Regions from separate parts of the Pantoea sp. LMR881 genome, predicted to be linked through region 3. Evidence: predicted binding sites of a transcription regulator. Region 3 holds the regulator's gene; each other region holds the start of a gene.
What was found. Region 3 encodes PurR, which represses purine synthesis genes. Its sites were predicted from a motif close to CANGCAAACGTTTGCNTG; they were not measured.
Positions count from the first base shown of each region.

Region 1: rbsD (D-ribose pyranase) is a predicted target of PurR. The motif match lies at 6,560-6,577, and genes of this name have one in related genera.
Region 2: O3W44_RS11125 (NCS2 family permease) is a predicted target of PurR. The motif match lies at 7,462-7,479, and genes of this name have one in related genera.

Region 1 covers NZ_JAPVOK010000002.1:2,305,666-2,315,532, reverse strand. The annotation lists gene mdtD (multidrug transporter subunit MdtD) at 1-758, shown strand, start outside; gene rbsR (ribose operon transcriptional repressor RbsR) at 755-1,747, opposite strand; gene rbsK (ribokinase) at 1,752-2,681, opposite strand; partial or broken gene rbsB (ribose ABC transporter substrate-binding protein RbsB) at 2,745-3,619, opposite strand; gene rbsC (ribose ABC transporter permease) at 3,646-4,617, opposite strand; partial or broken gene rbsA (ribose ABC transporter ATP-binding protein RbsA) at 4,614-6,120, opposite strand; gene rbsD (D-ribose pyranase) at 6,128-6,547, opposite strand; gene O3W44_RS12635 (YgiW/YdeI family stress tolerance OB fold protein) at 6,729-7,124, opposite strand; gene qseB (quorum sensing response regulator transcription factor QseB) at 7,287-7,958, shown strand; partial or broken gene qseC (quorum sensing histidine kinase QseC) at 7,946-9,318, shown strand; gene kup (low affinity potassium transporter Kup) at 9,315-9,867, opposite strand, start outside.
Region 2 covers NZ_JAPVOK010000002.1:1,974,148-1,984,014, forward strand. The annotation lists gene O3W44_RS11095 (cation acetate symporter) at 1-1,303, shown strand, start outside; gene O3W44_RS11100 (YfaZ family outer membrane protein) at 1,349-1,894, opposite strand; gene O3W44_RS11105 (LrgB family protein) at 2,045-2,740, opposite strand; gene O3W44_RS11110 (CidA/LrgA family protein) at 2,733-3,158, opposite strand; partial or broken gene O3W44_RS11115 (LysR family transcriptional regulator) at 3,260-4,161, shown strand; gene O3W44_RS11120 (Na+/H+ antiporter) at 4,219-5,868, opposite strand; gene O3W44_RS11125 (NCS2 family permease) at 6,016-7,365, opposite strand; gene O3W44_RS11130 (glutathione S-transferase family protein) at 7,727-8,392, opposite strand; partial or broken gene soxR (redox-sensitive transcriptional activator SoxR) at 8,432-8,914, opposite strand; gene soxS (superoxide response transcriptional regulator SoxS) at 9,085-9,510, shown strand; gene O3W44_RS11145 (YjcB family protein) at 9,781-9,867, shown strand, end outside.
Region 3 covers NZ_JAPVOK010000002.1:653,509-663,375, reverse strand. The annotation lists partial or broken gene punR (DNA-binding transcriptional activator PunR) at 1-807, shown strand, start outside; gene purR (HTH-type transcriptional repressor PurR) at 804-1,829, opposite strand; gene cydH (cytochrome bd-I oxidase subunit CydH) at 2,111-2,200, shown strand; partial or broken gene O3W44_RS04885 (C40 family peptidase) at 2,241-3,012, opposite strand; gene O3W44_RS04880 (Grx4 family monothiol glutaredoxin) at 3,375-3,710, shown strand; gene rnt (ribonuclease T) at 3,745-4,413, opposite strand; gene gloA (lactoylglutathione lyase) at 4,540-4,947, opposite strand; gene O3W44_RS04865 (alkene reductase) at 5,047-6,147, opposite strand; partial or broken gene O3W44_RS04860 (DUF1289 domain-containing protein) at 6,704-6,942, shown strand; gene O3W44_RS04855 (aldo/keto reductase) at 7,008-7,904, shown strand; gene sodC (superoxide dismutase [Cu-Zn] SodC) at 7,988-8,506, shown strand; gene O3W44_RS04845 (hypothetical protein) at 8,638-9,105, shown strand; gene slyA (transcriptional regulator SlyA) at 9,695-9,867, shown strand, end outside.

The DNA.
Region 1 (9,867 bases), 1.7 Mb from region 3:
TGTTTGGTGAGCGCATCGTTTCTGCCTGGCTGGCAGCCGGGGTGTTATTCACCGGCGTGATGTTGCTTCTTCTTTATATAGCCCATGCGCGTCGCCATCCTTCACCTCTGATCAATTTACCGATGTTCAAAACTCGCACTTTTTCGGTGGGTATCATTGGCAATATTGCGTCGCGCCTTGGAACGGGATGCGTTCCTTTTCTCATGCCGTTAATGCTCCAGGTCGGTTTTGGTTATTCCGCTATTATCGCTGGCTGCATGATGGCACCCACGGCAATCGGCTCCATTCTGGCTAAGTCAACGGTAACGCAACTGCTACGCTGGTTTGGTTATCGCCACGTTCTGGTCGGCATTACGGTGATTATTGGTATTCTGATTGCAACCTTTGCCCTTCAGTCGCCCGCTGAGAGCGTCATCATCTTATTAATACCGCTTTTTGTTCTCGGCATGGCGATGTCAACGCAGTTCACGGCAATGAACACCATTACCCTGGCCGATTTAGATGATGATAACGCCAGCGGTGGAAACAGTGTGCTGGCCGTTACGCAACAGTTGGCGATCAGTTTTGGGGTCGCGGTCAGTGCTGCAGTGCTGCGCTTCTATCAAGCGTTTGAAACCAGCACTGTGGAACAGTTTCATGCCACGTTCCTGACCATGGGTGTGGTCACGGTGTTGTCAGCACTGACATTCATGATGTTGCGTCATGGTGATGGCCGCAACCTGATTACCAATCGCGATAAAAAGAAGAAAGCTGCTTAAGCAGAACCACGTATGACCAATTCCGGCGTCAGGACCAGCGTTTGCGGGCTGGCGTCGGGATCGCTCAGACGATGTATTAAAGTATCAATTGCCAGTTCGCCCAGTTCATCTTTAGGTTGGTGAACGGTGGTTAGCGGAGGCGACAGATAACGCGCCAGCTCGATATCGTCGTATCCCATCACCGCCACATCGTGCGGAATGGTAAGTCCTTCCTGAAACAAGGCGTGATAAACACCCACTGCCATTGCATCATTGCTGGTGAAAACAGCTTGCGGCGGTGTATCCAGCGCCAGCAATTCAATCATCGCGTTATAGCCACCCCGGAATTCAAAATCACCGTTCACTACGTATCCCGGCAGTATCGGCAAACCGTTTTTAGCCATGGCATTTTGATATCCCTCAAGGCGCATACGTGCCGGCGTTTTATCGAGCGGCCCGGCAATACAGGCAATACGTGTATATCCGCTGTCGATTAAATGCTGTGTCGCCAGCTCGCCGCCCAGTAACGCATTGTCCTGAATGATGTCACCGCGCTCTTCAAAAGGTGCCCAGTCCATCATGACGGTAGGAATAGAAGGGTAGCGATTCAGAATATCCGCTGAGGGCAGATGGCTCTCTGTACACATGATCAGCAAACCATCAACACGCTTTTGCAGCAGCGTTTCCAGGCTGCGATTCATGCGTTCTTCATCACCAGCCGTGTTGCACAGGATCAGGCTGTAGCCCCGTTCGTAACAGCTATCTTCAACGCCACGCACAACTTCTGCATAAAAGGGGTTACTGCTTGCGGTAAGCAGCATGCCAATAGTGTGCGTTTGGTTGATTTTCAAACTGCGCGCCAGTGCTGATGGTGCGTAGTTTAATTCACGGATTGCCAGTTCAACTTTTTCTCGCACGCCATCGCTAACAAAACGATTGTTATTAATGACGTGAGAAACCGTTGAGGTTGAGACGCCCGCTTTGCGAGCGACATCTTTCATGGTGGCCAAGCGATTAATCCTGCTGTTGCATAAAATCATCAATTTCTGCACGCCAGGGTACAGAAGGCTGCGCGCCGGGTCGTGTAACCGCAATCGCGGCGGCGGCATGGGCAAATCGTACCGCGTCGTCTATTGCTTTACCTTCCAGGCGTGCGGTAATAAACGCGCCATTAAACGTATCACCGGCTGCGATGGTATCCACAGCTTTTACGCTAAATCCGGCAATACGCTGACCCTGCCCCTGTTCACTTAGCCATACGCCACGCCGTCCCAGAGTAATTAAAACCGTTGCAATACCTTTGGCATGTAGCACCTCAGCCGCACGCGCGGCATCTTCATCACTGTTCACCGCAATACCCGTCAGGATTTCCGCTTCCGTTTCGTTTGGCGTGATGATATCGACCCGTGATAACAGCGCATCTGACAATTTCGTTGCCGGGGCGGGATTCAGGATCACCTGGGTTTGATGCCGGCGAGCAATTTTCGCCGCCGCCAGCACGCTTTCCAGAGGCGACTCCAGCTGCATAAGCAGCGCGTCAGCGTCGGCAATCAGCTGTTGATGGCGCTCAACGTAATCCACCGTTAATGACGCATTCGCGCCGGGATAGATGCCGATATTATTCTCACCTTCACCATTAACGAAGATCATTGCCACGCCCGTTGACTCATTTTCAATACGTTCAACAGAGGTTACGTCAATGTTGTCCTGCGCTAACTGCTGGCGGATGCGCTCCCCCATGTCGTCGGCACCAACACAGGCGATAAAGGCGATATCAGCCCCGGCACGCCCCGCGGCAACCGCCTGATTAGCGCCTTTGCCACCAAACGCAATTTGATACTGCTTCCCGATCACCGTTTCGCCGGGACGAGGAAAGTGCGCCAAATTAAGAATATGGTCTGCATTGATACTGCCGAGAACAGTCAGCTTTGCGTTTTTGCTCATTGGGAGAGTCCAGAAAGAGTGCGCCACCCTGGAAAGTGGCGCAATGCCCTGCTTTACTTTGATTTATTGGGTAACCAGTTTCAGGTCAACCGGATTCACGGCCTGCACTTTTTGATTTTTCAGCACTTTATCAGCGGTTTCCACGCCAATCATGCCAATTTTATCGGGCATCTGGGCAACGGTCGCTGACAGTTTTCCTGCTTCAACGGCTTTCACGCCATCTGCGGTGCCGTCAAAGCCCACCACGATAACATCGGTTTTACCCGCTGTTTGCAGCGCGCGCAGTGCGCCAAGCGCCATTTCGTCATTTTGCGCAAACACTGCCTGCACATCAGGATGGGCCTGCAGCAGGTTCTGCATGACATTCAAACCTTTAGTACGATCAAAGTCTGCGGGCTGGCTGGCAAGAATCTGGAATTTGTGGGCATCAGCGGCCTGTTTGAAGCCTTCACCACGCTCACGCGCTGCAGAGGTGCCCGCAATGCCCTGTAATTCGATAATTTTAGCGTTTTCACCGACTTTCTTCGCGATATAGTCGCCCGCCATTTTACCGCCAAAACGGTTGTCCGACGCCACGTGACTAACCACTGCGCCTTGTGCTGCAACACGGTCGAGGGTAATCACCGGAATCTTCGCCTGGTTTGCCATTTTCACTGCATTGCCTACCGCATCAGAATCGGTTGGGTTGATCAGCAATAATTTAGTGCCGCGTACCGTCAAATCCTGCACATTAGCCAGCTCTTTTGCTGGGTTGTTCTGCGAATCCAGCACTACAAGGTTGTAACCCAGTTTATCCGCTTCTTTTTGCGCACCCTCTTTTAATGAAACAAAAAGGGGTTATTGAGGGTAGAAACAACCAGCGCGATGGTCTCTTTTGCCATTGCGCTGGCGCTCAGCGTAGCGCCAAGAATGACGGCCAATGCGGTCAACTTTTTCATCATTTCATCCTGTGTAAAGGTCAGAGTTATTTACTGCTTTTATTATCCACCAGCACCGCCAGCAGGATTACCACCGCTTTTACGATCATCTGGTAGTACGAAGAAACACCCATCAGGTTGAGGCCGTTATTCAGGAAGCCGAGAATCAATGCCCCAATCAGCGTTCCCATAATGCGCCCCTTACCGCCCGCCAGGCTGGTTCCGCCCAGCACCACCGCAGCGATAGCGTCAAGTTCATAACCGGTGCCGGCAGTGGGCTGTGCTGAAGAGAGTCGTGCAACTTCAATTGTTCCAGCCAGGGCCGCCAGCATGCCGCTCAGCGCATAGACGATCACCTTCACCCGATTGACATTAATGCCGGATAAGCGCGTTGCGGCCTCATTGCCGCCCAGCGCATAAATGTAGCGACCCAAACGGGTGTGATGCAGCATGTACCAGGCCAGCAAAAAGACGCCTGCCATCAACCACACCGGCGTTGGAATACCCAGCGGACGACCAATACCGAACCAGCCGAACAGATCGGCATTGTCGTTAAAGCCGGTATTGATCGGGCTGCCGTCGGTATACACCATGGTGACGCCGCGCAGCAGTAGCATCATGACCAGCGTGGCGATGAACGCCTGCACTTTGCCGCGTGCAATAATCGTCCCCGTTAGTGCGCCAATTGCCGCGCCTAAGGCCAGCGAGGCCGCAACGGCTACCAGAGCATTCACTTCCAGCCCCACCAGCGATGCCGCTACCGCACCGGTTAGCGCCAGTAATGAGCCGACGGAAAGGTCGATGCCGGACGTCAGAATAACCAGCGTCATGCCTACCGCCATAATGGCGTTGACCGAGGTTTGTTGCAGAATGTTGAACAGGTTAGCGACGGTAAAAAAATTCGGGCTTTGGCTGGCGACAACGGCGATCAGTACGATCAGCGCAATCAGCGATTTTTGCTCCATCAGCCAGGCTTTGCTGAACCAGCGACGGCTGGAAGGTAACGTTTGGGTACTCATACGACTAATTCCTCGCTGTGTTGCTTACCTACGGCTGCCGCCATCAGGCTCTCCTGCGTGGCATGTTCACGGTTAAACTCACCGCTTAAGCGGCCTTCGTGCATCACCAGAATGCGATCGCTCATGCCTAATACTTCAGGCATTTCCGACGACACCAGAATGATGCTGAGCCCTTCAGCCTTGAATTGATTGATTAACTGATAAATCTCTTTTTTGCACCGACATCAACGCCACGTGTCGGTTCGTCAAGGATCAGCACATTCGGGCGTGTCATCAAACCGCGCGCAATCGCCACTTTTTGTTGATTTCCGCCAGATAGCAGGCCAATGGGCTGTTCCATGGAGGGGGTTTTGACGTTGAACAGGCGGATAAAGTCGCCCACGGCCAGTTGCTCTGCGGCGTGCTTGAGGTTGCCAGCGCCGTGGCTGAAGTAACGTAAAGCGGTTAGCGACATGTTCTCTTTACTGACATGCCCAGCACCAGGCCGTCGCGCTTACGATCTTCTGAGATATAGACGATGCCGTTTGCCAGGCCGTCCTGTGGCGAACGCGTAACAATTTCTCGTTCGCCTAACCACACTTTTCCTTCGCTGCGTGGCAGTGCACCGTACAGCACCTTCATGAGTTCGGTTCGGCCCGCGCCCATCAAACCGGACACGCCCAGAATTTCACCTTTACGCAGGCAAAAACTGACGTTATGTACGCCCGGCCCACTGAGATTTTCGACTTTCAGGCGCACATCGCCTGGTGCCTGTTCGAGGTGCGGATACTGATCTTCCAGTTTTCGCCCCACCATCATTTCGATCAGGCTCTCTTCTGTCAGATCGCTAACGGCGCGTTCAGCAATAAACTGACCGTCGCGAAACACCGTAACATCATCACAAATTTCAAAAATCTCTTTCATGCGATGCGAGATATAAACGATGCCGCAGCCCTGCGCTTTGAGTTCTTTGATGACATGAAACAGCGACAGCGTTTCGGTATCAGTCAGCGCATCTGTCGGCTCATCCATAATGATGACCTGCGATTTAAAGCTCAGAACTTTAGCAATCTCGACCATTTGCTGATCGCCAATTGACAGATCGCCTACCAGCTTGTGACTGTTAAACCGCAAATTGAGTCGTTTCAGTAATGCGTCCGCTTCGGCGTACATTCGCTTCCAGTCGATGCGACCCATGCGGTTTACAAATTCACGTCCAAGAAAAATGTTCTCTGCCACGCTAAGCTGTGGGATCAGGTTGAGTTCCTGATGGATGATGCCAATGCCCGCTTCTTGCGACGCTTTCGGCCCGCTAAATGTCGTTTCGTTACCCAGCCACCGTAGCGATCCGGCATCCCGGCTGTAGATACCGGTCAGCACTTTCATCATGGTTGATTTGCCTGCGCCGTTTTCACCCACCAGCGCCATCACACGTCCGGGATAAACCGCCAGCGATGCGCCTTTCAGTGCTTTTACGCCCGGAAACGATTTCTCGATTTCTGTGAGTTGCAATAAAGGTTGCATAACGGCCTCAGAAAGTGACACCGGCGCTCAGGATGACATTCGCAAACGGAGAGCACTCCCCGCTGCGAATGACCGCCTGACTACGCTGAGTGTGTTGTTTGAACTGCTCATGGCTGGTGTAACTTACGGCAATGGTATTTCCCTGGTGCTGTTGCAAGGCTTCGAGCACAGCGATCAGTGCGCTGTGGAGCTGCGGATTGTGCAGCTTAATCTCCTCCGCAATCAGGGCACTCTCAACCTGCATCTCCAGCGCGACAGCATTGACCACCTGTATAAAATCGGGCGTACCTGGGGTAAGCGCCAAATCGATGCGCTGTGGCCCAGCCGGAATCGGCAAGCCAGCATCGGCTATGGTAAGCGTATCCGTGTGTCCCAGACGGGCAATCACAAAGGAGAGTTCAGCGTTTAACAAGCGACCTTTTTTCATCTATTCACTCCACAGCGAAACGTTTCGCTGACAGCAGTGTATGAAAAGCCGTTATCAACTCAATCGTGTAGTAAAAGAAATGTGATCGTTATCGAAACGTTTCGCGCTTAGCGGGAGGGATTTGAGTTAAGCGTGACGTGAAAGAAAAGCAGGACCACCGTAGCGGTCCTGAAGAGAAGGATTAAGGCAGTTTCTTAACGTGTTTGACGTCCAGTTCGATGCTGTTGAAATCTTTATCCAGCTCACCGGTCAGCTCAACACGGTCTTTAGGCGAAATAGTCTGGCCATTCCAGCGTTTATGGTCAATCTCCACTGTCATCGTGCCGGTTTGATCGCGGAACTGATAATCTTCGTCCCCCGTCTGCTTTTCCAGCTGGCCTCGTACCGTGATCCAGCTGTCATCTTTCATCTCTTCAGCCTGCTTTACGGTCACGACGCTGGTGCTGTCAGCATTAAATCCACCCTGTTGCACCTGCGTTTTCGGTGCGTCGGGATCAATAAATCCACCTTGCTGAGCGGCAAAAACCGGGGCGGACGCCAACATGACAATAGCTAACAGTGCAGCTTGCTTTTTCATACTTTCACCTCTTTTTATGAACCTGTTTCCGTTTTGCTGTACCCAGTTAAACACAGAGTTCTTAACGGGATCTTAAGGCGAAAAAAGAGCATTTTTTTGTGAAAGCCGCTGTACAAGCCGCGTCGTGCTTCGTATAACTCGCTTTCACTGAAGGGAAAATCGATGCGCATTTTATTAATAGAAGACGATCGCTTAATTGGCGACGGCATTAAAGCGGGGCTCAGTAAACTGGGTTTCAGTGTCGACTGGTTTATCTCTGGCGAAGCGGGGTATCAGGCATTAGAGGCTGCGCCCTGGGATGCAGTGATCCTTGACCTCTCTCTGCCAGAACGCGACGGACTGGATATTTTACGTCAGTGGCGTCAGCAGGGACACGACGTGCCGGTTTTAATTCTCACAGCACGTGATGCGCTTGATCAGCGAGTGGAAGGTTTGCAACTGGGCGCAGATGATTATCTGTGCAAACCCTTTGCGTTAACCGAAGTGGCGGCACGTTTACAGGCGCTCATTCGACGACGTCATGGCCAACTGCAACCCGAACTTCGCCATGGCAATGTAGTACTTGTACCCGGTAACCACAGCGTGATGGTGGCTGGCACCGCTGTAGAATTAAAAAGCCGCGAACTGGCGCTGCTTGAACTGTTTATGCGCAGCCCTGGCCGGGTGCTGACGCGCAGCCAGTTAGAGGAAAAGCTGTATAACTGGGACGCGGATGTCTCCAGCAACGCGGTAGAAGTTCACATTCATCACCTGCGTAAAAAACTCGGAAGCCGTTTTATTCGTACCGTTCACGGCGTAGGTTATACGCTGGGAGAGGTGGCATGCGATCAATGAGCCTGTTTCTACGCCTGGGTATTGGTGTCGTTTTGCTGCTGGGCATTTGCTGGGGCAGTGCCAGCCTGGGCGCATGGTATAAAACGCGCGAAACGCTCAACGAATTATTTGATACGCAGCAAATGTTGCTGGCTAAGCGCCTGCTCAGCCTGGATTTTACTACGCTGGATAATGTTTCACTGCCAAAAACCAGGCAGTTGCTGCGCCATCATCGCGGCGATCAGGACGACGATGCGCTGGCTTTTGCGGTCTTTAGCCGCGAGGGCAAACACGTACTGGACGATGGTGATAACGGCAAAAATTTACCGTTTGAAGCGGAGTATCAAGGTTTTCACGATACTCATCTAAACGGCGACGACGATCCGTGGCGGGTTGTCTGGCTTACTACGCCAGATAAACAGTTTCGCGTCGTGGTCGGCCAGGAGTGGGAATATCGTGATGATATGACCAGAGATTTAGTGAATGCCAGCGTCATGCCGTGGCTGATCGCGCTGCCTTTTATGTTAATTCTGCTGACTGGATTAGTCTGGTATGAGCTGCGCCCGTTGAAACAGCTGGCGCAAAAACTGACGCAGCGCGCGCCTGATGATGATACGCCCTTACAGACCGGGCGCGTACCGAAAGAGGTACAGCCTCTCATCATTGCGTTAAATGGATTATTCCATCGCATTAACGCCATGATGCAACGTGAACGGCGCTTTACGTCTGATGCCGCTCACGAGCTGCGCAGTCCACTGGCGGCGCTGCAGGTGCAGAGTGAAGTCATTCAACTCGCCACCGATGATGAGGTCATGCGTACCCATGCGCTTCATCAACTGGATGCGGGGATCTCGCGGGCTACGCGGCTGGTTGATCAGCTACTGACACTTTCCCGCGTTGAAGCGGATGATGCCCGCCACGCTTTTAAAACGGTTGACTTGCAGCGAACCTTACAGGAAACGCTTGCTGCCCAATCCCCCTGGCTGATAAAGCCGGTGTGTCATTACGTCTACACGCCCAGGCCAGACCGCTGATCCATGGACATCCGCTGCTGCTCTCATTGCTGGTGCGCAATCTACTCGATAACGCGATTCGCTATACGCCATCGGGCAGTGACGTTGATGTCTGGCTGGAGGCCAACGCTTTGCAAATTGAAGATAACGGCAGCGGCGTCAGCGATGCCGATCTTCAGCGATTAGGGGAGCGTTTCTGGCGGCCACCGGGCCAGGAGAAAAGCGGCAGCGGCCTGGGGTTATCTATAGTGCGAAATATCGCGCAGCTTCATGATATGCAGCTTGCTTTTAGCCAGCGACAAGGCGGCGGGTTGTGCGTTACCTTGCGCTGGTCTGCTCACGCCCAACCAGCGGGCGCATTGGGTTAAATCTCGACCTGCGTTCCCAGTTCGATAACCCGATTGGGCGGGATCTCAAACTGATCGGGTGCGCGCAACGCATTTCGCTGCAGCGCCATGAACAATTTACCGCGCAGGCGTAAATACCACGGACGTTTACCCATAATCAGCGATTCGTGCGACATAAAGAATGAGGTTTCCATCATGCGGCAATTTAATCCTTCCAGCCCACAGCGATGGAATACCTCTTCCACGTTCGGTGTTTCACGCCAGCCGTAGCTTGCCACAACGCGCCAGAAGGTGGGTGAAAGCTGTTCGATGGTAACGCGACGCACATTATGTACGTAAGGTGCATCTTCAGTGCGCAGCGTTAATAACACTACGCGCTCATGCAGCACTTTGTTGTGCTTCAGGTTATGCAACATGGCAAACGGGATGACATTCAGTGCACGCGACATATACACCGCTGTGCCCGGAACCCGTACCGGTGGATTTTTTTCCAGCGACGCAATCATCGCCTCCAGCGAATTGCCGTGTTCATGCAGGCGACGCAGCAGGCGGAAGCGTTCACTTTTCCAG
Region 2 (9,867 bases), 1.3 Mb from region 3:
CCTGTTTTTGATTGCTGAACGCTTGCGTAATCTGGGCCGCTACACCTTCGCTGATGTTGCGTCGTATCGCCTGAAACAGAAACCGATTCGCACGCTTTCAGCCTGCGGCTCGCTGGTGGTTGTGGCGCTCTATCTGATTGCGCAAATGGTCGGTGCCGGTAAGCTGATTCAACTGCTGTTTGGCCTCGATTATCACGTGGCAGTGGTGCTGGTCGGTATTTTGATGGTGATGTACGTGCTGTTTGGCGGCATGCTTGCCACAACCTGGGTGCAGATCATCAAAGCGGTGCTGTTGCTGTTTGGTGCCACTTTTATGGCGGTTATGGTGATGAAGGCGACGGGCTTTAGCTTCAACACGCTGTTTACTGAGGCGATGGCGGTGCATCCGAAAGGCGTTGCGATTATGCAACCCGGCGGGCTGGTCAAAGATCCCATCTCTGCGCTGTCACTCGGCCTTGGCTTGATGTTCGGCACTGCCGGGTTGCCGCATATTCTGATGCGTTTCTTTACCGTCGCAGATGCCAAAGAAGCGCGTAAAAGTGTGTTCTGGGCCACCGGCTTTATGGGCTACTTCTACTTCCTGACCTTTATTATCGGCTTTGGTGCGATTCTGCTGGTTGGCGCTAATCCCGCATTCAAAGACGCTACGGGCGCTTTGATTGGCGGCACCAATATGGCGGCAGTGCATCTGGCTAATGCAGTTGGTGGCAGCACTTTCCTTGGCTTCATTTCTGCAGTTGCCTTCGCCACTATTCTGGCTGTTGTCGCGGGTCTGACGCTGGCGGGCGCATCAGCAGTCTCACACGATCTCTATGCCAGCGTTTACCGTAAAGGCCAGGCGAATGAACGTGATGAACTGCGCGTGTCGAAAATCACCGTGCTGGTATTAGGCGTAGTGGCTATCGCGTTGGGTATTTTGTTTGAAAAACAGAATATTGCATTTATGGTTGGCCTGGCGTTCTCCATTGCAGCAAGCTGTAACTTCCCGATTATTCTGCTGTCAATGTACTGGTCAAAACTGACCACGCGCGGAGCAATGGTGGGTGGCTGGTCAGGATTGATTACCGCAGTGGTATTAATGATTCTCGGTCCAACAGTTTGGGTGCAGGTATTAGGACATGCTACGCCAGTTTATCCGTATGAGTATCCGGCGCTGTTCTCAATGCTGATCGCGTTTGCGGGCACCTGGTTTTTCTCTCTTACTGATAATTCAGCACAGGGTACAGAAGAACGGGGTCGCTTCCAGGCACAGTTTGTTCGTTCACAGACGGGTGTCGGTGTTCAGCAAGGCAAAGCGCACTAAAAAGGCGGCTCACCTGATGGTGAGCCGCCTTTTTCTTAAACGCCGTTAGAAACGCAGTGACGCGCCGACATAAGGGCCATCGACCAGTACGTTATCTTTACGGTTACCTTTGTTGTTCAGCTCAATGTACTGATAACCCACACGCAGATTCAGCATTGAAATCGGTGTGAAGCTCAGGCCACCCGCCGCTTCCTGATAGCTGTCGAGATGATCGGTAAAGCCCTCTGGCGCATAGTAATACTCGCCGTACAGGCCCCACATGGTGTTGAAGTTATAGGCGGCACCTGCACCGACCGCCAGCGCAAAACCATCTTTTCCATCTTCAGGATGGGTGAAGATTGCTTTTGCGGTCGGCGCCAGACGCAGCGGACCGATATCCAGGTTATAACCCAGACCTGCACCGTAAGTGCTGCCATCATGATCGCTACGCAGCCAGTTACCTTTGAGAAACAAGCCCGGCGACGCAGTGCCAAGACCAAGGTTCAGGTTAGTGTTGTGCTCACCCACATCCACACTGCCTTCGATTGCCTGTGCTGCACCGCTCAATAAAACCAGCCCCAGTGCGCTTCCAGTAACAAGTTGCTTTAACATGATTCCACTCCGTGAAGGACAATTAATTCGGCGGAAAGGGTAACAGCCTGAAACAGAGAGACAACTTATTTTGACAAGCTTTACGTAAACGGACATGTCTCAGAGAGGAGACAACAGCCAGAAAGTGGCTGTTGCCTTAGCGGAAGAAGGTTAAAGCGCCCACATCAAATGACCAATAAGCGGTGCCAGAAGCACGGTGACGACGCCCGACAGCATCATCACCAGGCTGGAAACCACGCCTTCCTGCTGACCAAGTTGATAGGCACGCGCCGTTCCGGCACCGTGTGACGCCGCGCCCAGACCCGCACCTTTTGCGACGCCCTGTTTGATCGCAATGCGCAGGAACAGCACATCGCCCACCGCCATGCCAAACACGCCGGTAATCACCACAAACAATGCCACCAAATCGGGCTGTCCGCCGATCGGCTTAGCCGCGGCCAGCGCGAAAGGTGTTGTAATAGATCGTACCGCCAAACTGCGCTGAATGGACTCTGGCAGCATTAACAGCCGTGCCAGCCAGACTGAACTACACACGGCGACAACGGTTGCGGTTAACACGCCCGCACTTAACGAAAGCCAGTGACGTTTGATGATCGCCATGTTTTCATACACCGGCACAGCAAAAGCCAACGTAGCCGGTCCCAGCAGCCACAGCAGCCAGTGGCTTTCGGCAATATAATCCTGCCAGCTAATGTGCGTGACCAGAAGCAACGCCACCAGCAGCAGCGGTGTCATCACCAGCGGCATCAATATCAGCGTACGCCAGCGGCGATAGAGCCGTTTGTTGAGATAGTAGATCAGTAATGTCACCGCGACACACAGCAGGCTCATTATCAAATCACGCATCATTGCCCTGCTTACGCGCCGCACGCGCCACTTCATAGCGATAGATGCGATCAACCACCCATGCTGTTGAGGCCAGCACCAACAGCGTACTGATAGCGATTACCACACAGATGCGCCAGCCTTCTACCCGCAGCAGATCGCCATAATTAACCACCGCCACCACGGCAGGAATAAAGAACAGCAACATTTCAGCCAGAAGCCAGTTTGAACCCGCCTTTACCCAGCTCAGCGGCACGATGCGCGTCACAATCAGTACCAGCATCAGCAGCATGCCCACGATATTGGCCGGTAGCGGCAACTGCAGCCAGCTCACCAGATGATCGCAGGCGATAAAGACGCCGATATACAAGGCTAACTGTAGCGGCAGGCTAAATCGTTGCAGCTTGTCCGTTCTGCGCGGACTCAAGGCTAACGCCATTTTTTCTCCCCGTTAAATTTAACCAGCCCAGTATAAATCGCAGACAGAAGGTGAAAAAAATGAATTAATATTATTCAAATCATGCCAAACAGGAATAGTTTATGGATGTCCGCGCCCTGCGCTACTTCACTGAAGTGGTACGCCAGCAAAGTTTTACCCGCGCCGCGCAAAAGCTGTTTGTTACTCAGCCGACCATCAGCAAAATGTTGCGTCAGTTAGAAGAGGAGTTAGGCTGCACCTTGATCCTGCGTGATGGTCGTCGACTGCACCTCACCGACAGTGGCCAGGCGGTGTATCAGCGCGGACTGGCAATTTTGCAGGAGTTTCACCAGCTAGAAGCTGAAATTGGCGACATTAATCAGCTTAAAACCGGAGAGCTACGGCTGGGCATTCCCCCATGGTCGGCATGCAAATTGCCGGTTCGATCTCAGCATTTCGCCGTCGCTATCCTGGCGTTGAGTTAAAAATTTCTGAGTTTGGCGGTTTAACCGTGCAGCAGGCGGTTCTGGCAGGCAGCCTGGATATTGCGCTTACTGCGTTGCCAGTCGATGCTGAATTACCTTTGAATACCCTGCCACTGATGCACCATCCGCTCTGTGTGCTTTTACCCCGTCGTGCCGAATGGCTGAACCGTACTCACCTTGCCTTGCCTGAACTGGCCGAACATCCGCTACTGATTTTCAACGAAGAGTTTTCACTTAACCGGCAGCTTATGAAGGCGTTTCAGCGCCTCGGCGTTACCCCAAATATTGCCGTGCGCAGCGGTCAGTGGGATTTTCTGGCGGCAATGGTACAGGCAGAGATGGGGCTGGCGATCCTGCCGGAGCCTATCTGCCAGCGGCTGGACAAGCAATCGCTGCTTTGGCTGCCGCTGGAGTCAGAACTGAAGTGGAGTCTGGGGCTGATTTGGCGCGAAGGCAGTTATTTGTCGCGCAGCGCACAGGCGTGGATTGCCTGCTGTCGGGAGTACTGGCCGGATAATGCACCGCGCCTTTCTGTCTGAATCTCCAGGCTGTAAACAGGGAAACGGGGTCCTTTTCTACAGCCTGAAGGCTCAGGATCACTCTTCTTTCGTCACCAGTAACGCTTCCAGCAGGTCGAGATCGTGCAGTAACTTCTGCATGATTTCGTTGGAAATCTGCTGAGTGGCACGTAAATGATAAACTTCCGCGCGTTCGGCGCGCAGTGCTGTCAAACGGAAACGCCGTTCAAGGTTTTCAGCAAACAGCGCATGTTCCATATCATTTTTGCCTTCCGCCCGGCGTCGCAGGTTACCAATGATACGCAGACTGACCTCTTTAAGCAGTTCAGGATCGATGTTTTCATTAGTATCATTTTCCAGCCGTGACTCCATCTTATGCAGACTTTCAATTGCCACACTGGCCATCACGGCGCGGGCATTTTGCAGTTCGCGACGATGGCTTGATTTATCAATGCCGTCGTAACCGCGCAGCAGTATCGGCAGGATAATGACGCCAACCAGCAGCGAGAGCAGAATGACGCCGGTGGCGATAAACACCAGCTCATAGCGTGCCGGGAACGGTTCACCGGTGCTCAGAAGCAGCGGAATAGAAAGCACACCCGCCAGGGTGATCGCACCACGGACGCCAGCGAAAGAGGCAATCCACAGCTCTTTCAGAGAATAGTTGCCGAACTCCATCGGTTTTTTCTTTAGCAGACGCTTACTGAAACGCTGCATGATCCACAACCAGCCAAAACGCACCACCATTAGCGCCAGGTAGACCAGCCCGATATCAGCGAACAGTACCCATAATTCGACGTTAGGATCGGCATTGGCCGTGTCGATGGACGTCTGGAGAATGTCTGGCAGTTGCAGACCAAGCATCAGGAATACCATGCCGTTAAACACGAATTCCAGCATCTGCCACACGCTGTTCGCACGTAAACGCATCGCCAGCGGGGCCTGACGAATAATACCGGAGCGCGTAATCGTCATACCCGCCGCAACGGCGGCAAGGATGCCAGACACACCTAAATGCTCGGCAATCAGGTAAGAAGCAAACGGCAGCAGCAGCAGTAATACGGTTTGCGTAGCCGGATCGTCACCGCTCCAGCGACTCAGCAGGCGCAACGATTTACCATACAACCAGCAAACGGCAACACCGGCGACTAAGCCGCCCACCGCAACTTTCAGGAATTCAACGCTGGCCCCGCCCCAGCTAAACACCATGGTTCCCATCGCGACGGCGACGGCGAACTTAAGCGAAACCAGGCCGGAAGCGTCATTCATTAACGCTTCGCCCTGCAATATCGACATGATTTTTTTCGGGATGCGACCTTCGCCCACAATGCCAGAAAGCGCCACGGCATCGGTCGGAGAGAGCACCGCTGCCAGAGCGAAAGCGGGGATCAAGGGAATGCCAGGCACCATCCAGTGAATCAGGTAACCGATGCCAACCACGGTGATCAATACCAGAACCAGAGCTAAACCGATGATTTCGCGACCGTGATGCAGGAACTCACTGATCGGCGTTTTCCAGCCGTCAGCAAACAGCAGCGGCGGAATAAACAGCACCAGAAACAGTTCCGGGTCAAAGTCGACATGTAAACCAAAGGTCGGCCAGGCGAGTAGCGCACCGGCGGCAATCTGGACCAACGGCAAGGGAATTTGAAAAGGGAGAATGCGAGCAGCGACGCCAGAAAGCGACACGACCAGCGTCATAATGAGAATAGTAAAAAAGATTTCCATGCTTTCCTTAAGCGCCTTCAACTCTTTCAGTCAATGTTGTGACGCTAAAGTGTAAAACAATCCGCCAGCAACGGGGATTGCTACACGTGCGGCAAACAGGAAAAAGAGGAATATTCCGGACGTGCGGCTGCACGCCCGGTTGAGAAGTCAGATCGCCCAGCCGCCAGCGTAAAAGGTTACCAGGGCAACAGCGATGATCACGGTGCCGGCATTCAGCTTGCGCCACTCTCCGGCAAACAGACGTCCAACGACCAGTGCAGCAAAGCCCAGCATGATGCCGGTAACAATGTTGCAGGTAAGAACGATAATGACCGCCGTGAGCAGACCCGCCATCGCATCCACAAAATCGTTGAAGTCAATTTTTGCTACGTTACTTAGCATCAGCAGGCCGACATACATCAACGCCGGTGCGGTGGCATAAGCTGGCACTAAATACGCCAGCGGCGACATGAACAGGATCACCAGGAAAAGCAGACCGACGACAATAGCCGTCAGGCCGGTTTTTCCGCCTGCCGCCGTACCCGCTGCGGATTCGATATAGACAGCTGCCGGTGATGCGCCCACTAAACCAGCAAACAGGCTGCTGACCGAATCGGTAGTCAGGGCACGCCCACCATTGATAATTTGCCCCTCTTTATCCAGCAAGTTTGCCTGGCCAGCCACTGCGCGAATGGTGCCTGTGGCATCAAACACGGCGGTCATCACCAGCGCCAGTACGCTGGGCAACACAACCGGCTGCAACGCTCCCGTGATGTCGAGGCTGAAAACTAACGACTGACCACTGGCATCGCTAAGACTGGGTAAGGCAAACAACCCCTGATACGTAACTGCGGGATCAAAAATCAGGCCCAGCACGGAGATGGCGATGATTGTCAGAAGAATGCCCCCAGGCACACGACGCTTCTCCAGCCCAATAATAGCCGCCAGTCCTGACAGCGTCATGAGCACCGGGAAAGCGTTAAAGTCACCAAGCGATACCGGTAAGCCAGGGGCCGGGTTTTTCACCACTAATCCCACACCGTCAGCGGCAATCAGCAACAGGAACAAACCGATACCGACGCCTGTACCATGCGCCACCCCCATTGGCAGATTGCGTAAGATCCATGAGCGAATACCGGTCACCGAGATAAAGGTAAACAGCACCCCCATCAGGAACACCGCCCCGAGAGCGACAGGTACGCTGATTTGCTGACCGAGCACTAAGCTGAACGCGGTAAAAGCCGTTAAGGAGATAGCGCAACCGATCGCCATCGGCAGGTTAGCCCATAATCCCATGATGATGGAGCCAAAGCTGGCGACCAGACAGGTGGCGACAAATACCGCCGTCGGTGAAAAACCGGCTTTACCCAGCATGCCGGGAACGACGATAACCGAATAGACCATGGCCAGAAACGTGGTCAGTCCCGCCAGGATTTCCTGACGTACACTGCTGCCACGCGCAGAAATGGCGAACCAGGCGTCCAGTTTTCCACTGGCCGGGCGTGATTCAATTGACATATTTGAGCCTCAAAGATTTTTGTTGTGTGGATCGCCCTGCGACCGCCGCCCTGAAATTCCCTGGGTAATATCTCTGTACCAACCGGCAAAAGAGAGAGGGCAAACGTTTACCTTGCCGCAAGTCATTGCCCATCTTCAGACGAGCAAACAGAAAGGCAAACGATTATCCGGCGTTTGCTGGCACATTTTCAACTGCTTAATAGTCAATAATCAGGATAAAGATTGCGTTGGAGTTTAAAGAAGACCGGCTTGCTCTGTTGCGCAACAGACTGTACGCAAGGTTTGCGCATTGATGTAACAGGATTTTCTTATGATGAAGGGCGTTGCGCAACAGATGAGGCCACGCAACGTAAGAGAGGATTCAACCCGGCAGACTGATATCGCCGCCCTGCTCAATGGCACGGTGCCAGGCAGCACGCTGTTGGACTGTTTCCAGCCATTGTCGGGTAGCAGGCATATCGGCAAGTCCGCCGCGCTGACTCAGCGCCATGAGCGGGAAACTCATTTGAATATCAGCGATGCTGAAACGCTTACCGGCAAAGCAGAGATGCGTAGCGAGATGCTGCTCAATCATTTCCCTGTGTGGTTTAAGCTGTTTATCGAGAAACGCTTTCTGAACACCTTTACCTAACGCACCGCCAACGGGCCGCAGTAACCAGGGAACCGGTGCCTGACCAAGCCGCCCAAAAATCAGTTTCATTACCAGCAGCGGCATGAGCGATCCTTCTGCATAGTGCAGCCAGTAGCGCGCCTGCAGCACTTCTTGCTCATCGGCCAGCTTCAGCCGATATTCTGCATCATACTTATTTTCCAGATACTCCAGAATCGCACCCGATTCTGCAATCACCCGGTTTTCATCGGTAATCACCGGTGATTTGCCTAACGGATGAACTTTTTTCAAGGCTTCCGGGGCCAGCATGGTCGATTCGCGCTGGTAGCGTTTAATCTGATACGGGACGTCCAGCTCTTCCAGTAGCCACAACACGCGATGCGAACGCGAATGTTCAAGATGGTGAACAGTGATCATCATGGTTCCCTGTTTAGCGACATCAACCAAGTATAGACATCACTCACGCTCCGCCAGCTTGTCATCCTGTTCAGGATTGAGCAGCACCGCACCTGAACCCTGCTGCGCCAGTCGGTCGCCTGGATTGCGTAAAGGGCAGTCACGCATTGAAAGGCAGCCACAGCCGATGCAGCCATCCAGATCGTTGCGAAGGCGCGTCAGAGTTTCGATGCGTTTATCCAGCTCCTCGCGCCAGTGCTGCGTCAGCGCATCCCATTCGTGTGCCGACATACGTTTATCGGCAGGAATATGTTCCAGGCTGTCGCTGACCGTAGCTAAAGGGATCCCGATGCGCTGTGCAATCTTAATGATCGCCACGCGACGCAGCACATCACGGCTGTAACGCCGCTGATTGCCGCCGTTACGCGTGCTGGAAATTAGCCCTTTCGTTTCATAAAAATGCAGCGCCGAAACAGCAACTCCGCTACGTCGTGCGACTTCACCTGGGGTTAATACCGGTTTTGGGTAGTTGCGATCTTTTTCATTTGGCTCTTTACCTCAAGTTAACTTGAGGAATTATACTCGCTTCCCATCAGAACGGCATAATCTCCTTTTCCTTTAATCATTGATGTATTCGCCAGGCGCTGGATCAGCAGAACCCACGTCTGGAAAACAGCCAATATGACGGGAAAAATCACCAGAAGGATGTGACTATGATTCAAGAAGAGATCATTCATTCCCTGACACACTGGATCGACGAAAACCTGGACAAGTCTTTGTCTATTGATGAAGTGGCAGCCAAATCAGGTTATTCGAAATGGCATCTGCAACGTATGTTCCGTAGCGTTACGAAACAGACGCTGGGTGGATATATTCGTGAACGCCGCCTGACGCTGGCTGCGGAAGCCCTGCGCCAAACGCAGCGCCCTGTTTTTGATATTGCCATGCAGTATGGCTATGACTCGCAGCAAACGTTCTCGCGCGTTTTCCGTCGCCAGTTCTCTCAAACGCCTACCGCTTATCGCCACACTATGCGTCGTCAGGCCATTCAGCGTCCGCGTCTGTTCAACTTTGATTGCAGCGAGAGTATGGCCAGTTTTACTCAACGGACCACCGGTGAGTGCTGCCCGGTTCGGTGATTTTCTGTGCGCCTACCCTGGGCGCGCCTTTCTTTTGTTTTCCTTCAGCTTTTCCCCTCTTCTCGCTTTACGCTTAAACTTCAATCAAATTTTTTCTACCATACAAGATACAAATTTTGTTCAAAGTTTAAAATCGAGTGATATAATGTGAGCCAAGTCACATTATGACCTTGGGTTGACGACAAAAAGAGACTACCTGACATCTCTTTGTGCCGCCGGTGATGTCCGCAGATTGTCAGGAATTCCTACTGATTTATTGAGGTCCAGCCGATGGCTACGTTAACCACCAGTCTACTTGTTATGCGTTGGGAATTGCTGAGCGCCGTCATGATGTTTTTTGCCAGCACCCTGAAAACG
Region 3 (9,867 bases):
TAGTTATACCGTGCGTCAGCTTGAAACCTGGCTGGCGGTGCCCTTATTTGAACGCCAGCATCGTGAAGTAGTTTTAACCCCGGCGGGTGAGCATTTTGTACGTGAAGGGCGGAGCGTCATCAAAAAAATGCTGGCTACCCGACGGCAATGCCAGCAGCTGGCCAATGGCTGGCGCGGTCAGTTGAGCATTGCAGTTGACTGCATTGTCAAACCTGAACGCACGCGACAGCTGGTAAAGATTTTTATCGCCACTTCCCGGACATGGAATTACACATTAGCTATGAAGTTTTTAATGGTGTCTGGGATGCGCTGGCTGACGGGCGTGTCGATGTGGCGATCGGTGCAACGCAGGCCATTCCGGTGGGAGGGCGTTTTGCCTTTCAGGATATGGGGGCGCTGAACTGGCGTTGCGTGGTGAGGCATAACCATCCATTGACACAGGAAAGCCAGCTCGATGATGACACGCTACGGCGCTGGCCTTCACTGGTGCTGGAAGATACCTCACGGGCTTTGCCACGCCGCATGACCTGGACGTTAGATAATCAGCGTCGGCTGGTGGTGCCGGACTGGCAAACCGGGCTGGATTGTGTGCTGGGAGGATTGTGTGTGGCAATGATGCCGGGCCATCTGGCACATCCGCTGCTTGATGCAGGCGAGTTAGTGGAGTTGACGCTGCCAGTCGCTTTTCCGGAAAGCCCTTGCTGCGTCAGCTGGGCTGAAGATCGCGCATCACCGGCGCTGGGCTGGTTGCTCAATTACCTGGGTGATGCGCAAACGCTTAATCAAGAGTGGTTAAGCGAAGTTTAGCGGCGATAGTCGCGGAAAGGGCCATAACCCACTGAGCGACGTTCAATTAAGGTTGGATGGACCTCAATAGTTTGTGACTCTTCACGCTTGCTGGTAATACGATCCAGCAGCATCTCCAGCGCCTTTTCGCCAAGCTGAGCTTTCGGCTGATGCACCGTGGTGAGAGCCGGCGTGAAATAGCGTGCGTTGCGCACATTATCATAGCCAATGACGGAAATATCCTGTGGTACGCGCAAACCCATCTCATCAGCCGCACAGATCGCGCCCATCGCCATAATGTCGCCGCCGCAAAATACCGCAGTAGGCCGCTGTTTTTGCGACAGAATTTGCTGCATTGCCTGATAACCTGAGTCTGGCTCAAAATCACCCTGTACAATCCACTCTGCGCGGGGCTGAATACCTGCTTCTTCTAACGCTTTCAAAAAACCGGCATGGCGGCCGCCTCCGGTGTTACGTTCCAGCTGGCCAGGAATTGCACCGATATCGCGATGTCCGCGCTCTATCAGATAGCGGCCGGCAAGATAGCCACCCTGAAAGGCGTTATCCAGAACGGTATCGGTAAAATCGGCGCGAGATTCGCCCCAGTCCATCACCACCATAGGGATGTTGCGGTTCTCTTCCAGCATTTTTAGCAGATCATCAGGATACTCTGAGCACATCACCAACAGCCCGTCGACGCGCTTTTGCGCCATCATCGAGAGATAAGCACGCTGTTTTTGTAGATCGTTGTGCGCGTTACCTAAAATCAGCGTGTAACCCTTGTCGAAACAATGGTTTTCCACCGCTTCAATAATTTCAGCAAAATAAGGCGCTTCGCTGGAGGTCGCCAGTAATCCCAGCGTTTTGGTGTGATTCACCTTCAGACTGCGGGCAACCGCGCTGGGTGAATAATGCAGTTCCTGAATGGCTTGCCAGACTGCATTGCGCGTTTCTTCCGCCACAAAACGCGTTTTATTGATGACGTGAGAGACGGTCGTTGTAGAAACGCCAGCACGTTTCGCCACATCTTTAATTGTTGCCATGAAAAAGGACTCCCGGACTTATCGCAACTCGCTGATAAGCATAATGTTAAACGTTTGCGTCTGCTAAGGGTTTTGCCCGCAAATATGCAGTAATTTTGCCGGTAAAAAGGCGTCTGGGCGGGTTAATTACGCCAAAAGAAGACTGCGAACGGAACCGACGTTGCGCGCGTTGCGCAACAAAGGCTGGATTCTAACAAGGCTGAGCGGATAAAACGAGATTTTTACCGGGTCGTATGGGAAAATGCCTTATCCCTACAAACTGTGTGACTAAGGAGAACGAGATGAGTACCGATCTGAAACTGGCGCTGGCGACCACGGGCGCGGCGCTGCTGATGATTGTGGTGTTTAGCTTTACCGCGATTCTGCATTAATAAAAAAGCCGGGACAGTTCCCGGCTTTTTTGATCTGACGTTAACGAATCGTTTTTGGCGTCATCATACGCCGCGCACCGATATAATGTCGTTGCCAGTAATCCTCGCCAAGGGCGCTGATCTGAATATCTTTGCCGGTCCGTGGCGATTGAATAAATTTGCCATTTCCGAGGTAAACACCCACATGATCGGCGGTGCCGCGGCCATTAATACGGAAAAAACCAAATCGCCTTTTTCCAGGGATTCGCGTTTAACCGGCGCTGCATCACGCAAATGATACATTTCATTGGCGGTGCGTGGGATTTTAAATTTCAGCAAATCTTTGTAGGCGTACCAGACTAATCCACTGCAATCAAAACCGGTATGAGGCGAGGTACCGCCCCACTGATAAGGTTTACCCAATTGCCCCATCAGCTTTGCCATCGCGGTTTCACGCGCTTTTTGATAACGCTGCCGGTGAGCCTTACTCATTTTGATGGTGCTGATAGCGTTGCTTTTAGCCGCCACAATGTCAGATGAACGCTGATGGCCGTAACGCTTTTTAGCTGTTTTAGGCGTGCGTTTTTTAGCGGACGTCGGTTGTGCAACCCCAACGTGTTTTGCTTTTTTAGTTTGAGTTTCTGCGTTGTGGCCTGGCGTGATTTTTTTACCGATGCTTTTACCGGACGTCGCTTGCGTCGTTCATCTTCACGTGCACTTTTTGTCTCCGCTTTATGCGAACTGGCATTAACCGGTGCCTGCGGTGAAGCAGAAGCCACGTTAAAGAACAGCTGGGCAAATGCCAGGATGAAAAGCGTAATCAGTAAACGCATAGTCCGGTTACAGGTTGAGCTGTCAGCTTAGAAATACGCCTGACAGAGTTGGAAAAATCTGATCAAGGATCAGTGCCGGGGCCATTCTAGTCCAGTTTTTTTTTAAAAAAGTAAGTCCTTTTTCTTTTAATCTGTTAATGGCTGACATTTGAGCTGAAAATGAGCAATTTCAGCACTTTATATCAGCGGAATTATTGCAAATTATTAATGCTTTTATCGCGGTTAAAACCGCGATGGGGGGTTCGTCTTAAAATGACTTAACAAACATGGCGATTTAACCCCAGGGCAACAAATTCTCATTTTGAGTCCGAGGGTGAAGTCGCTACAATAAACAAACACGAAGTAACGAATTAAGGAAGGCAATTATGAGTACTGTAGAAAAAATTCAGCGCCAGATCGCAGAAAACCCGATCCTGCTGTACATGAAAGGTTCGCCGAAACTGCCAAGCTGCGGTTTCTCTGCCCAGGCGGTACAGGCACTGTCGGCCTGTGGTGAGCGTTTTGCTTACGTGGATATTCTGCAGAATCCTGATATTCGTGCAGAACTGCCGAAGTACGCTAACTGGCCAACCTTCCCGCAGTTGTGGATTGATGGTGAGTTGGTTGGTGGTTGTGACATCATCGTGGAGATGTTCCAGCGTGGCGAATTGCAGTCGCTGATCAAAGAAACCGCTGAGAAGTTTAAAGAAGCGGAATAAGAAAAGGCCGACAAATGTCGGCCTTTTTTTGCTTTTATTCGGTGGGTTGCGCTGCGGTATCATCCTCTGCAAAGGGCAACGGCCAGCCACCGAGGCGTTTCCAACGGTTCACCAGCTCACAAAACAGAATTGCAGTCTGCTGAGTATCATAAAGTGCGGAATGCGCCTGGGTACTGTCAAAATCCATGCCTGCTGCTTTACAGGCTTTCGCCAATACCGTCTGCCCCAATACTAATCCGCTGAGTGCTGCCGTATCAAAGGTGGCAAAAGGGTGAAAAGGATTCCGTTTCAGGCTGGCACGTTCTGCCGCCGCGGTCATAAAGTTGAGATCAAAGGTCGCGTTGTGGGCCACCATAATGGCGCGATTACAGCCCGTATCTTTGATACCTTTACGCACCATTTTGAAAATGGCATGCAGTGCTTCATATTCGCTAACGGCACCGCGTAAAGGATTGCTGGGATCGATACCGGTAAACGCTAACGCTTCTGGGTGCAACAGCGACCCAACAAAAGGTTCAACGTGGAAATGCAGTGTCTGGTCAAGGTGCAGCCAGCCCTCTTCATCCATTTTCAGCGTGGTCGCGGCAATCTCCAGCAGCGCATCGGTTTTTGCGTTGAAGCCTGCGGTTTCAACATCGATCACGACAGGATAAAAGCCACGGAAGCGTTGATTGAGCGCGTTTAGGGAATTCGATTCAGACATCAGGATCTCATTGCAGAAAAAGGGCAGCGCGCATTATGGCAAAAAACAGCGTTGGGTGCAGCAGGTCCAACAGGAATGGGTTAATGCTTCAGCCTGCCGCCGCGCAGCAGGCTGAACAGGGCAGGCTTAGTTGCCCAGGCCGTGACCGGCGTGTTTGTTTTCAATCAGTTCGATTTTGTAGCCATCCGGATCTTCTACAAAAGCGATAATGGTGGAACCGCCTTTTACCGGACCCGCTTCGCGTGTCACTTTTCCGCCATCGTTGCGGATGCGTTCACACGCGGCGGCAACATCATCTACGCCCAGTGCGATGTGACCGTAAGCGTTGCCCAGATCGTAGCTATCAACACCCCAGTTATAGGTCAGTTCAATAACAGCGCCTTCGCTCTCTTCGGTATAGCCTACAAACGCCAGAGTATATTTGTATTCAGCGTTTTCGCTCTGGCGCAGTAAACGCATGCCCAGCACGCGAGTATAAAAATCGATTGAACGTTGCAAATCGCCAACGCGAAGCATGGTGTGAAGTAAACGCATAACATCCTCTTTATTAGAAAAATGGCTTAAACGCTAAGTATAGCGATGAACAGCACAGAAAAATAACCGCTGCCGTAACAAGTCGTTACGGCAGTTTAATCACGACAGCGTTGGGTAATCCGTGTAGCCTTCAGCGCCGCCGCCGTAGAAGCTTTCCGGACGTTGTGGATTGAGCGGAGCATCTTGCTGTAAACGTTCAACCAGATCCGGGTTAGCAATGTAATCGCGACCAAAAGCCACAGCATCGATCAGCCCACGGGCGATAAGATCATCTGCTTTTTCTACCGTATACGCACCAGCACCGATAATCGTATTCGGGAACAGTTCACGCACTTTTTCACGGAAGGTATCCGTGTAAGGCGTGCCGCCAGCCCAGTCTGGTTCGGATAAGTGCAGATAGGCGATATTGCGTTTTGCCAGTTCGCCAATGTACCACAGCGCCGCTTCTTCCTCGTCCGGGCCGTTGTCCAGGTTCTGGAAACTGCCAACCGGTGATACCCGAATACCAATACGATCGGCTGACCAGTTAGCAATCACCGCATCCACCACTTCCAGTGCAAACCGGCCGCGTTTTTCCATGCTGCCGCCATATTCGTCGCTACGCTGATTTGACCCGGGCGCAAGAAACTGATGCATCAGATAGCCATGTGCAGAGTGCAGTTCAAGCAGATCAAAATCAGCTTCGCGCGCATTTGCCGCAGCCTGTCCAAAGTCTTTAATAATTTGCTGAATTTCAGTTACGCTCAGCTCACGCGGTGTTGAGGTCTCTTCACGATATACGCTGCCATCAGCGGCACGCAGCGAGGTACGGGTACCTGCAGAGAGGGCCGAAGGGGCAACGGGCGCTTTGCCTTCAGGCTGCACGCTGTGGTGTGAAATGCGGCCGGTATGCCACAACTGTACGGCACAGTGACCTCCTGCAGCATGAATACCTTCATTGATCGCTTTCCACGCGGCGATCTGCTGCTGCGTGTGCAGGCCTGGCGCCCCTGCATAGCCTTTCGCCTGAAAAGAGATCTGGGTCGCTTCAGTAATAATCAAACCTGCACTTGCACGCTGGCGGTAATATTCGCCCATCAAAGGCGTAGGAATGTCGCCCGGCTCAATACTGCGCAGACGGGTCAGCGGTGCCATGAAAATGCGATTGGGAACGGTAATTGCCCCGACTTTCAGTGGACGAAACAGCTGGGTACTCGCCATGGTGACTCCTTATAAACAGACCGGTCGTATATAAAATATCTTTTTAAAATCAGGGGGTTTTAGCCCACTATTTAAAAGTATGGTGCTGAAGGTGCAGCGGGGGCACCGCCAGGTAATTTTGCTTTGTAAACGTGTGGTTAACTACAAAAGCGAGAGCCAGGTCTGCCGTTTGTGTCAGAAGAGGGTAAGTTCAGCACAATCTGCTGCCGGGCAGAACGCTCAGCCTGTTGCCGGCACCGCGCTGTCAAACCGCATTGCCTTAACAGATCGCACGCTTGGTTGCTAACTGAGTCTGATCAACCCTAACCGCGCGGCAGACAGAACGGCTTGGCTAAACCTGCAAAAATCAACAGGTTTCATTGGGTTGTAGCGTCTCGTTCACAGCGACCAGCCTAGTAGACCCGTGGGTTCGTTGCAAGCATGCCACGGCTCTCAGGCACATACTGTTCAACGTGATACGTCATCGTGCGTTGAAATTCGCAGCCCAATATGATTATTTCTTGCACAAACGCGCTAAGCTCTCTTCAATACTCTTTTTGTTTTATCCGGAGTCGTTGTGGCGGAACAGCTTGAATTTTTCCCGGTTCCCAGTCCGTGTCGTGGCATCTGCCAGACGGATGCGCGTGGCTTTTGTCTGGGATGTTTACGCAGCCGTGAAGAGCGGTTTAACTGGATGCGGTTTAGCGATGCGCAGAAGCGCGATGTGCTGCGTCTTTGTCACCAGCGTCGGCTACGCCTGTTGCGTCAGCAGAAAAAGATGAGCCGGTTGATCCACAACAACCTTCATTGTTCTGACGCTTTCTCCGTTTCCGTTATACTCCCTGACACGCGTTTTCACCTCTGCAAACAGGGAGTTCAACATGCTACAGCCACAAGCTATCGCTCCACAGGGTCCAAATTTTTCACCGCTGGTCATGGGATACTGGCGCTTAATGGAATGGGACATGACGCCGCAACAGCGGGTCTCATTTATAGAACATCATCTGTCGTTAGGGATTTCCACCGTCGATCATGCAGATATTTATGGTGAATATCGCTGTGAGGCTGCCTTTGGTGAAGCATTAAAGCTGGCGCCGGGCCTGCGCGATCAATTACAGATCGTCACCAAATGTGGGATCGCCACCCGCGCTAAGCCTGAGCACCAGATCGGTCACTACATTACTGACAAAGCCCACATCCTCACGAGTGCAGAGAATTCACTGCGTCACTTAGCCACCGACCGGCTGGATCTGCTACTAATTCACCGCCCCGATCCGTTAATGGATGCAGATGAAGTCGCTGAGGCTTTCATTGCTCTGCACCAGAGCGGCAAAGTCTTGCATTTTGGTGTCTCTAACTTTACCCGCGCGCAGTTGACCTTATTGCAGTCGAGACTGCCGTTTTCACTGGTGACCAATCAGCTTGAAATTTCGCCAATACAACAAAATCTGTTAATGGATGGCACGCTGGATCAATGTCAACAGCAGCGCATTCGTCCTATGGCCTGGTCATGTCTGGGCGGTGGGCAATTATTTAACGATCCGCATTATCAACCGCTGCGTGATGAGCTTGAAGCTGTGCGCCAGGAAATCGGTGCATCGTCGATTGAGCAGGTGGTTTATGCCTGGGTGATTAAATTGCCAAGTAAACCGTTGCCAATTATTGGCTCAGGTAAAGCCGGGCGGGTAAAAGAGGCGGTTGGCGCGCTGAGTTTAACCCTGAATCGTCAACAATGGTTCCGCATTCGTAAAGCGGCGCTGGGATATGATGTGCCCTGAAGCGTAAAACTGCGTCAATCACAGGCAGGATAACGCAACACAGGCCAGGCTTATCAGGAACCCTGGAACCTAAAGGAGCAACAATGAAAACCAAAGTAATCGCTTTGCTGGCAATGTTGAGCTGTGGTGCGGCGCAGGCTGCTTCAGAACAGGTGACATTGCATCAGGTTACAGCAGAGGGCGTGGGTAAATCACTGGGTACGGTGACGGTTGAGGAAACGAAGTATGGCTTGCAATTTACGCCCAAACTCGAAGGTTTGACGCCGGGCATTCACGGTTTCCACGTTCATGCCAAAGGCAGTTGTGAACCTGGCCCCTCTGAAGGAAAAGTGGTTCCAGCCGGTGCGGCGGGTGGGCATCTGGACCCAGGCGGCAGCGGTAAACATCTTGGTCCGTATGCTGAAGGCCACTTAGGCGATCTGCCCGCCCTGTATGTAGATGACAAAGGCATGTCCAGCTATCCGGTGTTAGCGCCGCGTATCAAATCCCTGAGTGAGATCAAGGGCAAAGCGTTGATGGTTCACGTGGGTGGGGATAATCATGCCGATCATCCTCAGCCGTTAGGCGGTGGCGGTGCGCGCTATGCCTGCGGCGTAATCTGACTTTTCGGGCGGCAGCCCTCTGCCGCCTGCTTTCTTCGGTGTTGTTTACTCTTCAGCTATATCATCCCGTTCATTTCCCACCTATGATATTGATTCAGGTAAGAAAGCTTGAAAGGTGAAGGAGCGGGGAAATGAAAAAGTCGGGCGTGTTACTACTGGGATTGCTGCTGGTAGGATGCGAACAACCTAACGACACGCAACTGGTGACGGAAACCGGGCGGCAACTTCAGCGCACCATTGATGCCAGTCCGATGCGTAACACCTGCGAAAACATTGCCAAAGGGCGAGAATGGTTAAGCCGTCATACGATAAGCAAGCTGGAAGCACAAGGCTGTCAGTATGTATTGCGCAGCGCCACTGAAACCAATTTTACCGACACCGCCATTTATCACCACACAACAGCCATGGTTTGTGGCGGTATTACGGGCAAAAGTTTTACCGGCACGGATATCAGTCGGCGTTTTATCTTTTCACCCGATGAAAAAGCACTGGTGATTGAGCCTATGGCTGAGGTCGATAAAACGCGCTTTGAAGGGCATAAAACCTTACAGCAATTGCAGGCCGATTTTAATCGCCAGCAGCAGCAATATTGCCAGTAATTCATCAGGGATCGCTTGTCTGAGCGAGATCAAAACGCAGCGCGAGGGCCAGCGTATTAACATCACTGTTTTCTCTGACAGCCACTGATCGCTAGCAGAATTAAACTCAGTCAGAGCCGCCTCAGGCCAATCCAGCTTTACGCCACAACGGCCGGTAATTCGCTGGAGAGTTGGCACGCTGCTGTCCCGCAATACAGCAAAGGGAATTATCCGTGACCGGTAAGCCCTGGTAGGGCCGTAATGCAGGACGCAAACAGTAAAAGATTAAATAAGGTGGGATGCGGCATTACCGACACAGGCCCAGTCGTGGATCATGGTGTGGATGAGCCGCCAAAAAAGAAGCCAGACAGAACGGCCTTAAAAACCGCTGAAAAAAACAGGGAAGCATCGGAAAGGAGATCGGTAAGCGGTTCGGCATGCGAAAAAATAGCTGTCGCCACGCACATCATCCTTGCTAACTCCGGCGTCTGTCTCAAAAAGGGGAGATGAGTAACGATGGCTTGCCTGAGATTTGTAATTTGTCCTGTAAACTCGCAGAATAGAGTAAAATCAGGCTTGATAGCTAGCAAGCTAATTATAAGGAGATGAAATGGATACGCCCCTCGGAACGGACTTGTCTCGCCTGGTGCGCATCTGGCGCGCCTTGATCGATCAGCGTTTGAAACCGCTTGAATTGACTCAGACGCATTGGGTTACGTTACACAACATTCATCAGTTGCCACCCGAGCAGTCGCAAATTCAGTTAGCGAAAGCCATCGGCAT